Linked DNA regions of Acidithiobacillus ferrooxidans ATCC 23270. Each later gene encodes a partner of the first gene's protein in a complex. Links are inferred from orthologs where the notes say so. Each region holds a gene or a part of one and is shown in the gene's direction. Other genes may lie near its edges.

Region 1 (5,259 bases):
CTGAAAGGCAATGCGGGTGGGGACGTTGGCCTTGATCAGGCCAGTGATCACATCCACCGAAGGACGCTGGGTCGCCATGATCAGGTGCAGACCAGCCGCACGCGCTTTCTGGGCCAGGCGGGTGATCAGGGTTTCCACCTGTTTGCCGACCACCATCATCAGATCCGCGAACTCGTCGATGATCACCACGATAGCGGGCAGCACGCTCAAGGCCACGGGTTCGCCGTCCATATCCTTATCCGGGCCCGGCAGGGGATGTCCCGAAGCCGCCGCTTCCCGGACCTTCTGATTATATCCGGCCAGATTGCGCACTCCGGCAAAAGCCATGAGCTTATAGCGCCGTTCCATCTCCGCCACGCACCAGCGCAGGGCATTGGCGGCCTCTTTCATGTCCGTCACCACCGGCGCGAGCAGGTGAGGGATGCCCTCATAGATGGATAGCTCCAGCATCTTGGGATCCACCATGATCAGGCGTACATCCTCGGCAGTCGCTTTGAACAGTATGCTGAGAATCATGGCATTGACACCCACAGACTTGCCGGCGCCGGTGGTCCCGGCTACCAGCAGGTGGGGCATTCTGGCCAGATCGGCGGACACCGGCTGCCCCCCGATATCCTGACCCAATGCCAGCGTCAGCAGACTTTTGCTCTGGGTGAAGCCGTGACTGGAAAGCACCTCGGAGAGGCGCACCGTGCGCCGGTGGGGGTTTGGCACCTCGATGCCCATGGTGGCCTTACCGGGAATGGCTTCCACCACACGCACCCGTGCCGCCAGCACGCGCGAAAGATCTTTGCTGAGGCCCGCAATCTGGCTGACCTTGACTCCCGGCGCCGGTTCTATTTCAAAACGGGTAATCACCGGTCCAGGATGGGCCGCCACCACGGTCGCCTGTACCCCGAAGTCGGCGAGCTTTTCTTCCAACATACGCGACTGCTGCTGCAACGCTTCGGGCTGCAGTTGAGAACCAGGATCTGCCGCATCGGGTGGATCGAGCAGGCCCAGATCGGGGAGGCCATCGGCACGCGGCGGCCCAACCGGAGCCAGCAACGGCAACTGCCGACTGCTTTTAACGGCGGCATGCACCGAACCTGGCCCGCGCTTTTTGGTAGAAAAGAAGCTGGGTGCCGCGGGCGGGGATACCTTTGGCGCAGCGGGCGCCAGCGTGGTGATGGACGCAGGGGCCGCCCGGGCCGGAATCTGACGTCGCAGCGGCCAGCGCAGGTGGGATCTGGGCAAGGCCGCATACAGGGTATGGGCCCGCGCACCATTGCGCCGGCCATACCGGTGAGCAAAAACACGCCGAGACCAAACAGCCCAAGAAACAGCAAGGCACTACCACCCACACCGATGAACGGCCGGGCAAGGGCGCCGGCTTCCTGTCCCAGGATACCACCCGCTCCCGCACCGGCAATGGGCCACCAGCCCGTCGGCCAGGTCAGCGCCAGGAAACTGCTCAGACCCAGCATCATGGCGACAGCGCCCAAGGGCGCCGCCCGGCGCCCCGGATGCTGATGAAACCAGTATCGCCATAGCTGCCAGACCCATGCGCCCAACGCCACGGGCAGGAGCCATGCGACCACACCAAAGACCTGCACCAGAAAATCAGCGATATAGGCACCGGTTTGGCCGCCCCAGTTATGGGCGGGGCCACCCTTTCCGCTGTTGAACCAGCTCGGGTCGGCGGGGTGAAAGCTGATCAAGGATATCGCCACGAACGCCGTGACGCCGATCAGCATCAGCAGTAGCGCCTCGCGGCGCCATGGTTTGGCGCGCGACGGCTGGCCCGGCTTTGCGGGGGCAGGCCGGGAGCCTCGGGACGCATTACGGGCAGCAGAGCTCATGTCGGCACGCTAAACGACCCCTGCGCGGGTGTCAAGGAGATGCGGGAAAGAAAAGGCAAATCAACGCAGTTGTTAGGCGTTTCCAATGGATCGGATCAGGCCACTTCACTGCGCGCGGCTCCATATCCGATCGCTGCCCGGGAGGGACAGGGGTGCGGGAATGATGCTAGACTTTCTCCAGAAGTTCTCCGCTGGCCCGCGCCGGTTCCGCCATGCAGCGGGCCGGCGCGGTACCGTTTCTTTACAGGCAACGAGGTGCCCATGAGCGATCCGAAAAGTGTCATCGATGAAAAACATTGCCGCTTGCTTATCCTGGGCTCCGGTCCCGGTGGTTATACGGCGGCAATCTATGCTGCCCGCGCCAACCTGAGTCCGATACTGGTGCAGGGCATGGAACCCGGCGGCCAACTGATGACGACCACGGAGGTGGATAACTGGCCGGGTGCCGCAGACGGCATCATGGGCCCGGAACTCATGCAGGGACTGGAAAAGCAGGCGCGCCGTTTCGATACCGAGATTCTGTTCGACCATATTCATACCGCCGATCTCCGTCAGCGCCCTTTTCGCCTCAGTGGGGATCAGCATTGCTATACCTGCGATGCGCTGATTCTCGCCACCGGCGCATCTGCCAAATACCTGGGTTTGCCCAGCGAAGACAAGTTTCGCGGCAAGGGTGTTTCCGCCTGTGCGACCTGCGACGGATTTTTCTATCGCGGGCAGGCGGTCGCCGTGGTCGGTGGCGGCAATACGGCGGTAGAGGAAGCATTATATCTCAGCAACATTGCCAAGCATGTCACCGTGATCCATCGTCGCAACAGGTTCCGGGCGGAGAAAATCCTGCAAGACAAGCTCATGGCCAAGGAAAATGTCACCGTTATCTGGGATCATTCCGTGGCGGAAGTGCTGGGCGATGCTTCCGGAGTTACCGGCCTGCGCATTCAGCATGTAGAAAACGGCAGCACCCAGGATCTCGCGCTGATGGGTGTATTCATTGCCATCGGCCATCAACCCAACACCGGAATCTTTAAGGGACAACTGAAGATGGACGAGGGGGGTTATCTGGTTACCCGGGGTGGCCGTGATGGCATGGCCACGGCGACCAGTATCGAGGGGGTGTTTGCTGCCGGAGATGTTCAGGATTATGTATATCGTCAGGCGGTAACCAGCGCAGGAACCGGCTGTATGGCGGCGCTGGACGCGGAGCGTTGGCTGGAGCAGCAACAAGAGGGCTGAACCATGGGGCGGCGGCGGCCGGATCAGCCGGAGGAACAAAAGCGAGTGACCGGGGTGGACGACACCGCTTGCTTTCTGCAAGCGGTAGCGGATGTCCGACCTCTGCCAGCCCCACCCCCTCCCCCACGTCCAGCGCCGCCACCGCCCTTGCCGATACAGCGGCATCAGGACGAGTTGGCGGTTCTTGAAGCGCTGGACGGTGGTCTGCACAGCGACGAAATTCTGGAATCCGGAGACGGGTGGCTTTATTTACGGCCCGGGCTGTCTCCGGCGCTGCTGCGGGACTTGCGCCGGGGTCGGTTCCGGATTCAGGAGCGGCTCGACCTGCACGGCTGCACCGTGGAGGAAGGCCGAGCTGAACTTTCAGCATTTTTGCGGGAAGCGCGACAGCGGCGCTGGACCTGCGTTTGCATCATCCACGGGAAAGGTCTGGGATCCCCCGGCCGCATTCCTGTCCTGAAAAGGCTGGTGGGTGGCTGGTTGATGCGTCATCAGGAAGTGCTGGCATTTGCTCAGGCGCGCCCAGAAGAGGGCGGCGGCGGCGCATTGCGCGTTCTACTGGGCTGGCCCCGTCGCGAATAGGCAAGCCCGACCATAGATCGGGCCTTTAACCGGGGCCGCAACATTGAACAGTTTCGGTACCCCGCCCTCAGCCCAGCGCCGCGTTGCAGGGTATCCGGGTATCCCGCCGCCCCCAACGCTCCCCGACAGGCAAGGCGTTTTCTGCATCGGCCAGAGACGCGAGAATCGGGCAATCAGCCACCCGGCCATGGCCGGGGCAGCAGTCGACCTGTTGCGCAAGGACCGTGCGCATTCTTTGCAAATCGGCGATCTTGCGATCGATCTCGGCAAGTTTCTGCACGGTGAGCGCTTTGATCTCGCCCATGTCGTTCTCCGCACTGCCGCTGATATCCAGCAGTTCTTTCACTTCTGCCAGGGAAAAGCCAAGATTCTGGGCACGCCGGATAAAACGCAGCCGCGCTTCGGCTTCACCGTCATAGAGCCGATAGTTGGACGGGGTCCGCTGCACAGGCCGAATGAGCCCGATCCGCTCATAGTAACGCAAGGTCTCTGCGGCAAGCCCTGCTTCACGCGCCAAACGGCCGATGGTTACCGGAGCTTCCATAATCATCCTCCTCGTTATATGGTGCCATTGGAAGAGTGCATACCGTCCCGAACTATGGTGTCCGTTGCAAGGCCTCTAGTCAACACAAAGGTCAAGGCTTTGCGCTTCCGCCATTTCCCTCCCCAAAAGGCCTTCCACACAACTCGTCGCGAATACGCCCGCAGGGAGGAAAAAACTCAGAATCAGAGTCTGTGCATCCTCCCAGCGACCGCTGAGGTTTTCCGGACGCGCGCGCAAGGGGCGCCGCGCGGCATCCAGCCCTTGTTCTGCAAGACGACGTGCCCAATGGAGGCCATCGTCTGTCGTACCGGCGATGACGGGCCCCGCGCCCAGGGCCGAGGTCTCCAGCGCGGCGGCAACCAGGGTCGGCGCCAACCCGCCACGACCCGGCAAAGGGCCGGTGGGGTGCAGGTCCCAGTCGGTGGCGCGCGCCTGCAAATCCGCGAGATCATCGTCCTCCGCCAGAAAAATGCTGTGCGAGCCCGCCAGTTGCACGACTTCACCCGGCAGAATCTCCGTCCAGTTGGCTTGCCGCACCCGCTCGGCGAGGACCAGATTGAACAGGGCGGAGCGGGCCGCGGACCAGAGCAGGCCGCGCCGATGGCGGTCTACTCGCATCGGCTGTCCGGATAACAGTCGCGCGGCCTCTTGCAAATTTCGGTGCCCGAAGCGCTGGGCACCGAAATAGTTGGGGAATCCTCGTTTCCGGAGAATTTGCAGGCGGGCGTCCCAGAGACTGTGTGCTCCCGTGGTGGCGCGCAAGGTGAGTTGAAAGTGGTTGCCACGTAACACGCCCCGACGCAATTTACGGTCATGGCGGCCGACCTGTAGAAGGTGCAGACTGTCGTCTTCCAGACTGCCCCAATCCGGGTTGCTACCCGCCGTGGCCGGCACCGTAAAACTCTGCCGGGTAACGGCTTGACGATCCTTGAGACCGGCAAAACCCACATCCCGGACCGCCACCCCGGCACAACGCGCCAGACGATTGGCCACATCCTGAGTATTGAGGCCGCGCTTCTCCACTACCAGCCAGTGATGGGCGCCCAAACCGGATGGGGC
Region 2 (5,396 bases), 260 kb from region 1 along the record:
CGAGAAGCGTCACCGGTGGGTGTCCCGGTAACAAATTTAGAGTGACCCGCCGCAGAGGCGAGCAGGCGCGGACATCGGGCAGTGCACAAAGCTGGTGCGCTGCGCCATGGGGGAGGAGTGAGTCTCTATTCATCCCAGCCTGCACATAGAGGTCCGCGCGTAAAATGTCGGTCAACCAGTTGGCGACGGAGTCACGGAATGAACCCACCATCACCGCCATGGCCACGACCAGACTGAAGGCCACTACCACTGCAGCCAGGCTTTGCGCCGCCCGCCCCGGCGCACCCCGCAGTTGTTCCAGGGCCAGACGCCAGACGGGGGCATGGGGCAGGGGAAAGAGCCTGGTCAGTGCGCGCAGGAGCGGGGCCAGTAAAAAGAGCAGGGCAAAGAGCAGGCAGGCTACCGCGCCGTAGGCTAGATAGGGGATGCCGTGGATGGCCGGCGCCAACGACCCTGCCAAGGCCAGTCCCAAGAGCAGCAGACCTACCCAGGGATGTTGGTGCTGCTGATGGGCCTGCTCTTCAGAGCCGGCCCGCAACGCCAGGGCGGGGATCGCCCGGCTGGTTTCCCAAGCTGGTAAAAAGGCGCCGGTCAGCGCCGCTCCCAGGCCCGCCACGAAAAAGATCAGCAGGAGTCCCGGATGCCATTGCAAGTGCAAAGCCGTGGCACTGAAATATCCTGCTCCGAGGTCGCCACCCATGTGTGCCAGAGCCAGCCAAGCCGCCAGCACGCCCAGCGGCAGACCCAGCAGCGCGCCCGGCAGACCCAACGTCGCACCCTGCAACAATACGGCCAGTACGACTTCCCGGCGGCGCAGGCCCAGGACCCGCAACAGGGCCAGTTGCTGCCGTTGCCGCACTACCCCCATGGCCAGGGTGGAATAGACGAGAAACGCTCCGGTAAACAACGCTACCAGCGATAGTACCAGCAGGTTCACGCGATAGGCGCGCGAAGCATCCGCAGCCACGTGTCCCTGCTGCGCCGGGCTTTGTAACACCGCGCCGACCGGCAGATGCCCCTGCCATTGCGCGAGAAAATGAGCGATGGGTATTCCCGGATACAGACGCAGGTCGACCTGATTGAGGGTGCCGATCCTTCCCCACAGCCACTGTACTGCGGCAATATCCATGACGCCGAGTGCTTCGCTGTTGCCCACACCCGGCAGTTCGCCGATGATTCGCAGTGTGCGTGGCTGTCCGTCCGCGTCGAGCGTCAGCGTATCCCCTACCCGCAGGCCGAGACGTGTCAGCGCCGCCTGGCTCAGGGCAATGTGGTCGGGGGTCAGCAGGGCAAGCGGGCTATGCAGATTGAAAGGCAGCAGCGGTTGTCCCATGCGCGCCGCCTGGAAGGCGTCAATGCCGAGAATGGGGAGCATGCCCTTCCGGGCAGGATGCAGTACCTGCGCCTGCAAGCGGATTTCCGGGGTGGCCACGGCCACATCTCTGGCCATACTCAGGCGCACATACCATTGTTCGGGAAAGCTCTGCCCCGGCGCCGTCAGGGCCAGGTCGGCCTGCCCCGACAGGCGCCGCAGCCCGGCAGAAAAATCGCTTACGGCCTGGATGTTGATAAGGGCGATGGCCAGTCCGAGCGCGACCCCCAGCGCAATGCCGATGATCGCCAGCACGCTCGCCCCCGGCCTCTGGCGGAGGGGGCGCCATACGGCCGCTTGCCATGGAATCCGGGTGATCACAGGGGATGGAAGCCCTGCGCGTCGAAACGCAGGCGGCGTTGCGCCCAGTCTGCCGCTGTCGCCGAATGGGTCACCAGCACAATAGCCGCCGCCTCGGCTTCTCCCGCCTCACGCAGGAGGCTGAGCACGGTTTCCGCAGATTCGGCATCGAGGCTCCCCGTCGGTTCGTCCGCCAGAATCAGCGACGGGCGATGTACGACCGCCCGCGCTACCGCAACCCGCTGCATCTCGCCGCCGGAAAGCTCCCGCGGCCAGGCATTCAGGTGACTGCCAATGCCGAGCCGTTCCACCAGAGTTTTAACCCGCTGATTCATGTCGCGCCGGGAGAGGCCGTTCAGTCGCCAAGGCAGGGCGATGTTTTCCTCTACGGTCAATTGTGGGATCAGATGAAAGGCCTGAAACACAAAACCCATGTGCCGCCGCCGCAGGAGCGTACGCGCATCGTCATCCAGGGTGTCGAGCGGCTCACCCTTGAATGTCATGTGTCCCGCATCGGGGCGATCCAGCCCGGCAATGATATTGAGCAGGGTGCTTTTGCCAACGCCGCTTTCCCCCATGACGGCCACAAAGTCTGCTGGTGCTATGTGGAGGCTCGCATTGCGGAATAACCAACGCTGAGGGTCTCCGGGAAGCCGTTTTGCCAGATTGTCCAGAACCAGAAGTGCAGTCACGCCATCCTTTCCAAGCTTTGCCAAACGCAGATGGTTTACCATACGCCAAGCCCGCAACGGCGACTATACCGATCTCCAGGACAAGGGCGGAGCATCGGGTTTTGACCTGAGCCCGTGCGACAGGTTAGAATCCCGCTACCGGAGAGATGGCCGAGCGGCTGAAGGCGCTCCCCTGCTAAGGGAGTATGGGGCTAAACACTCCATCGAGGGTTCGAATCCCTCTCTCTCCGCCACCCTTACTGGCTTAAAATCTTAACGAAAGTGACCATCCATCGCTCTTGCATCCCTGTTGTATCGTGCTATCCTTCAATCATCTTATGGACTGAAAGAAGTACTTATCTGCGGGCGCCATCCGGCGCATGTGGTCTCGGGTTAAATCCCTCGAACGATAAAAATCTCATGAATATCCACCGAAGCGTTGTACCCAACTGACTGAGGAGCTCTCTCCAATGAGTGACGCCATTCTTTATGTGTCTGATGACAGTTTTGAAACGGATGTATTGAAGTCCTCCAAACCGGTATTGGTCGATTTCTGGGCCGAATGGTGCGGACCTTGCAAGATGATCGCCCCCATTCTGGAAGAGATCGCTGATGAATATGCCGATCGCCTGCGGGTTGCCAAATTCAACATCGACGAAAATCCCAATACTCCCCCTCAGTACGGCATTCGCGGTATTCCCACACTGCTCCTTTTCAAGGCTGGCAAGCTTGAAGCGACCAAAGTGGGTGCCCTGAGCAAAGCCCAGCTGACCGCATTCCTGGATAGCCAACTTTGAATACGCCACGTCCCCGCCGTAAACCCCCCCGGACGCCCAAGTCCTTTCCCAACGAAGATATTCTGGTAGACGACGAAGACGAGAACGCGCTTTGTCCGTCACCTGGCGCTGCGGCGATGAATCTGACCGACCTCAAACGCAAAACGGCCGCTGATCTGGCGGTGATCTGCCAGGACATGGGGTTGGAGGGTACCGCCCGTCAGAAGAAACAGGAAATCATTTTCAATATCCTCAAGGCGCACGCGCGCAATGGCGACGCCATTTACGGTGAGGGGGTGCTGGAAATTCTGCAGGATGGATTTGGCTTTCTGCGTGCCGCTTCCGGGTCTTACATGGCGGGGCCGGATGACATCTATGTCTCGCCCTCACAGGTGCGGCGCTTTCACCTGCAGACCGGAGACACGGTGTCCGGCCAGATTCGCCCTCCCAAAGAAGGTGAACGCTATTTCGCGCTGCTCAAGGTGGAGAGCATCAATTTCGAAGCGCCGGAAGCAACCCGCAACAAAGTCAATTTTGACGATTTGACGCCTTTGTTCCCGGACGAGCGTTTGCGCCTGGAATACGACGCGGTACCTTATGGCGAAATGGCTCCGCGGATCATCGATCTGGTATCACCCATCGGCAAGGGCCAGCGCGGTCTGATCGTCGCCCCGCCCAAAACCGGCAAGACGGTGTTGTTGCAGCAGATTGCCCACGCCATTACCGCCAACCATCCGGAATGCTATCTGATCGTGCTGCTGATCGACGAGCGTCCTGAAGAAGTGACGGAGATGCAGCGCTCGGTGAAGGGCGAAGTGGTTTCTTCCACCTTTGACGAACCGGCGACGCGCCACACCCAGGTTGCGGAAATCGTCCTGGAAAAGGCCAAGCGCCTGGTGGAGCACAAGCACGATGTGGTCATCCTGCTCGACTCCATCACCCGCCTGGCGCGCGCCTTCAACACCGTAGTGCCGTCTTCCGGCAAGGTGCTGACCGGCGGCGTGGATGCCAATGCGCTGCAGAAGCCCAAGCGCTTCTTTGGCGCCGCACGCAACATCGAAGAGGGCGGCAGCCTCACCATCATCGCCACGGCGCTGGTGGAAACCGGTTCCAAGATGGACGAAGTCATCTTCGAAGAGTTCAAGGGTACGGGCAATATGGAAGTACATCTCGACCGTCGTCTAGCCGAGAAACGTACTTACCCGGCCATCAATCTCAATAAATCCGGCACCCGTCGTGAAGAACTGCTGGTCCCGGCCGAGATGCTCAGCAAGATGTGGGTATTGCGCAAATTGCTCGCGCCCATGGATCCGGTGGAATCCATGGAGTTTCTGCTCGACAAGGTGCGCAGCACCAAAAATAACGCAGAGTTCTTTGACTCCATGAACCGTTAAGCGGGCCTGCTGGACGCCCGCCCCCTCCGTCCCTATAATTCGCCTCTTTGTATCAAGGCCCGAGAGTAGCTAACATGAAAAGCAATATTCACCCCAAGTACGAAGAGATCACCGTCACCTGTAGTTGCGGCAACGTTTTTAAGACGCGCTCGACCGCGAACCGCGACCTGCATATTGATCTCTGCTCCGAATGCCATCCTTTTTACACGGGTAAACAGCGTGCGGTTTCCGCTGCGGGCCAGGTAGAGAAATTCCGCAAGCGTTACGGCGGCGGGCAGTAAATCGGGATGGTGGAGGCCGACCCTCAGGCGGATTTGCGGCGCCGGTCGCTGGACTATCACGCCCGTATGCCGGCAGGCAAGCTTTCCGTCGTGCCAAGCAAGCCCTGCGCCAGCCCCGAGGATCTGTCCCTGGCCTACACGCCAGGAGTGGCGGCCCCGGTGCGGGAGATCGTCGCCGACCCGGATAAGGCTTACGACTATACGGCCAAGGGTAACCTGGTGGCCGTTATCAGCAACGGTACGGCGGTGCTCGGCCTGGGTAACGTCGGGCCGTTGGCGGGTAAGCCCGTCATGGAAGGCAAGGCGCTGCTTTTCAAGCGCTTCGCGGATATTGACGCGTTTGATATCGAAGTGCAGGCGCGCGACGCCGAGCATCTCATCGACGTAGTGGCGGCCATCGCCCCGGGTTTTGGCGGCATCAACCTGGAGGATATCGGTGCGCCCGTATGTTTTCAGGTGGAAGAAGCTTTGCAGGCCATGCTGGATATCCCCGTATTTCACGATGATCAGCATGGTACGGCAGTGATCGTGGCGGCGGCGCTGCAAAATGCACTGGAATTGCAGGGTAAGGAGTTGGGCCGCGCCAAGGTCGCTATTGTTGG

The links. Proteins that work in one complex are often made in the same cells at the same time.
Region 2: the proteins of trxB (region 1) and trxA are in contact, whole or in part, in a crystal structure (PDB 1F6M), measured with the Escherichia coli proteins. The link is inferred for Acidithiobacillus ferrooxidans ATCC 23270 from one-to-one orthologs.

What each region holds. Positions count from the first base shown.
Region 1 is NC_011761.1:321,475-326,733, reverse strand. The notes cover bases 1,286-4,088. They hold trxB (thioredoxin-disulfide reductase), read left to right. Parts: upstream 1,286-2,102; coding sequence 2,103-3,074; downstream 3,075-4,088. Other genes in these bases: AFE_RS01765 (heavy metal-responsive transcriptional regulator), read right to left, coding at 3,724-4,088; AFE_RS01770 (Smr/MutS family protein), read left to right, coding at 3,078-3,656. Also shown: AFE_RS16650 (DNA translocase FtsK), read right to left, coding at 1-1,236; more of AFE_RS01765, read right to left, coding at 4,089-4,200; tRNA pseudouridine(13) synthase TruD, read right to left, coding at 4,276-5,259.
Region 2 is NC_011761.1:585,311-590,706, forward strand. Bases 1,537-4,476 are described here. They hold trxA (thioredoxin TrxA), read left to right. Parts: upstream 1,537-2,813; coding sequence 2,814-3,140; downstream 3,141-4,476. Other genes in these bases: AFE_RS03085 (ABC transporter permease), read right to left, coding at 1,537-1,627; AFE_RS03090 (ABC transporter ATP-binding protein), read right to left, coding at 1,690-2,406; rho (transcription termination factor Rho), read left to right, coding at 3,137-4,476. Also shown: more of AFE_RS03085, read right to left, coding at 1-1,536; more of rho, read left to right, coding at 4,477-4,513; rpmE (50S ribosomal protein L31), read left to right, coding at 4,588-4,794; AFE_RS03115 (malic enzyme-like NAD(P)-binding protein), read left to right, coding at 4,801-5,396. UniProt on the Escherichia coli protein: Participates in various redox reactions through the reversible oxidation of its active center dithiol to a disulfide and catalyzes dithiol-disulfide exchange reactions.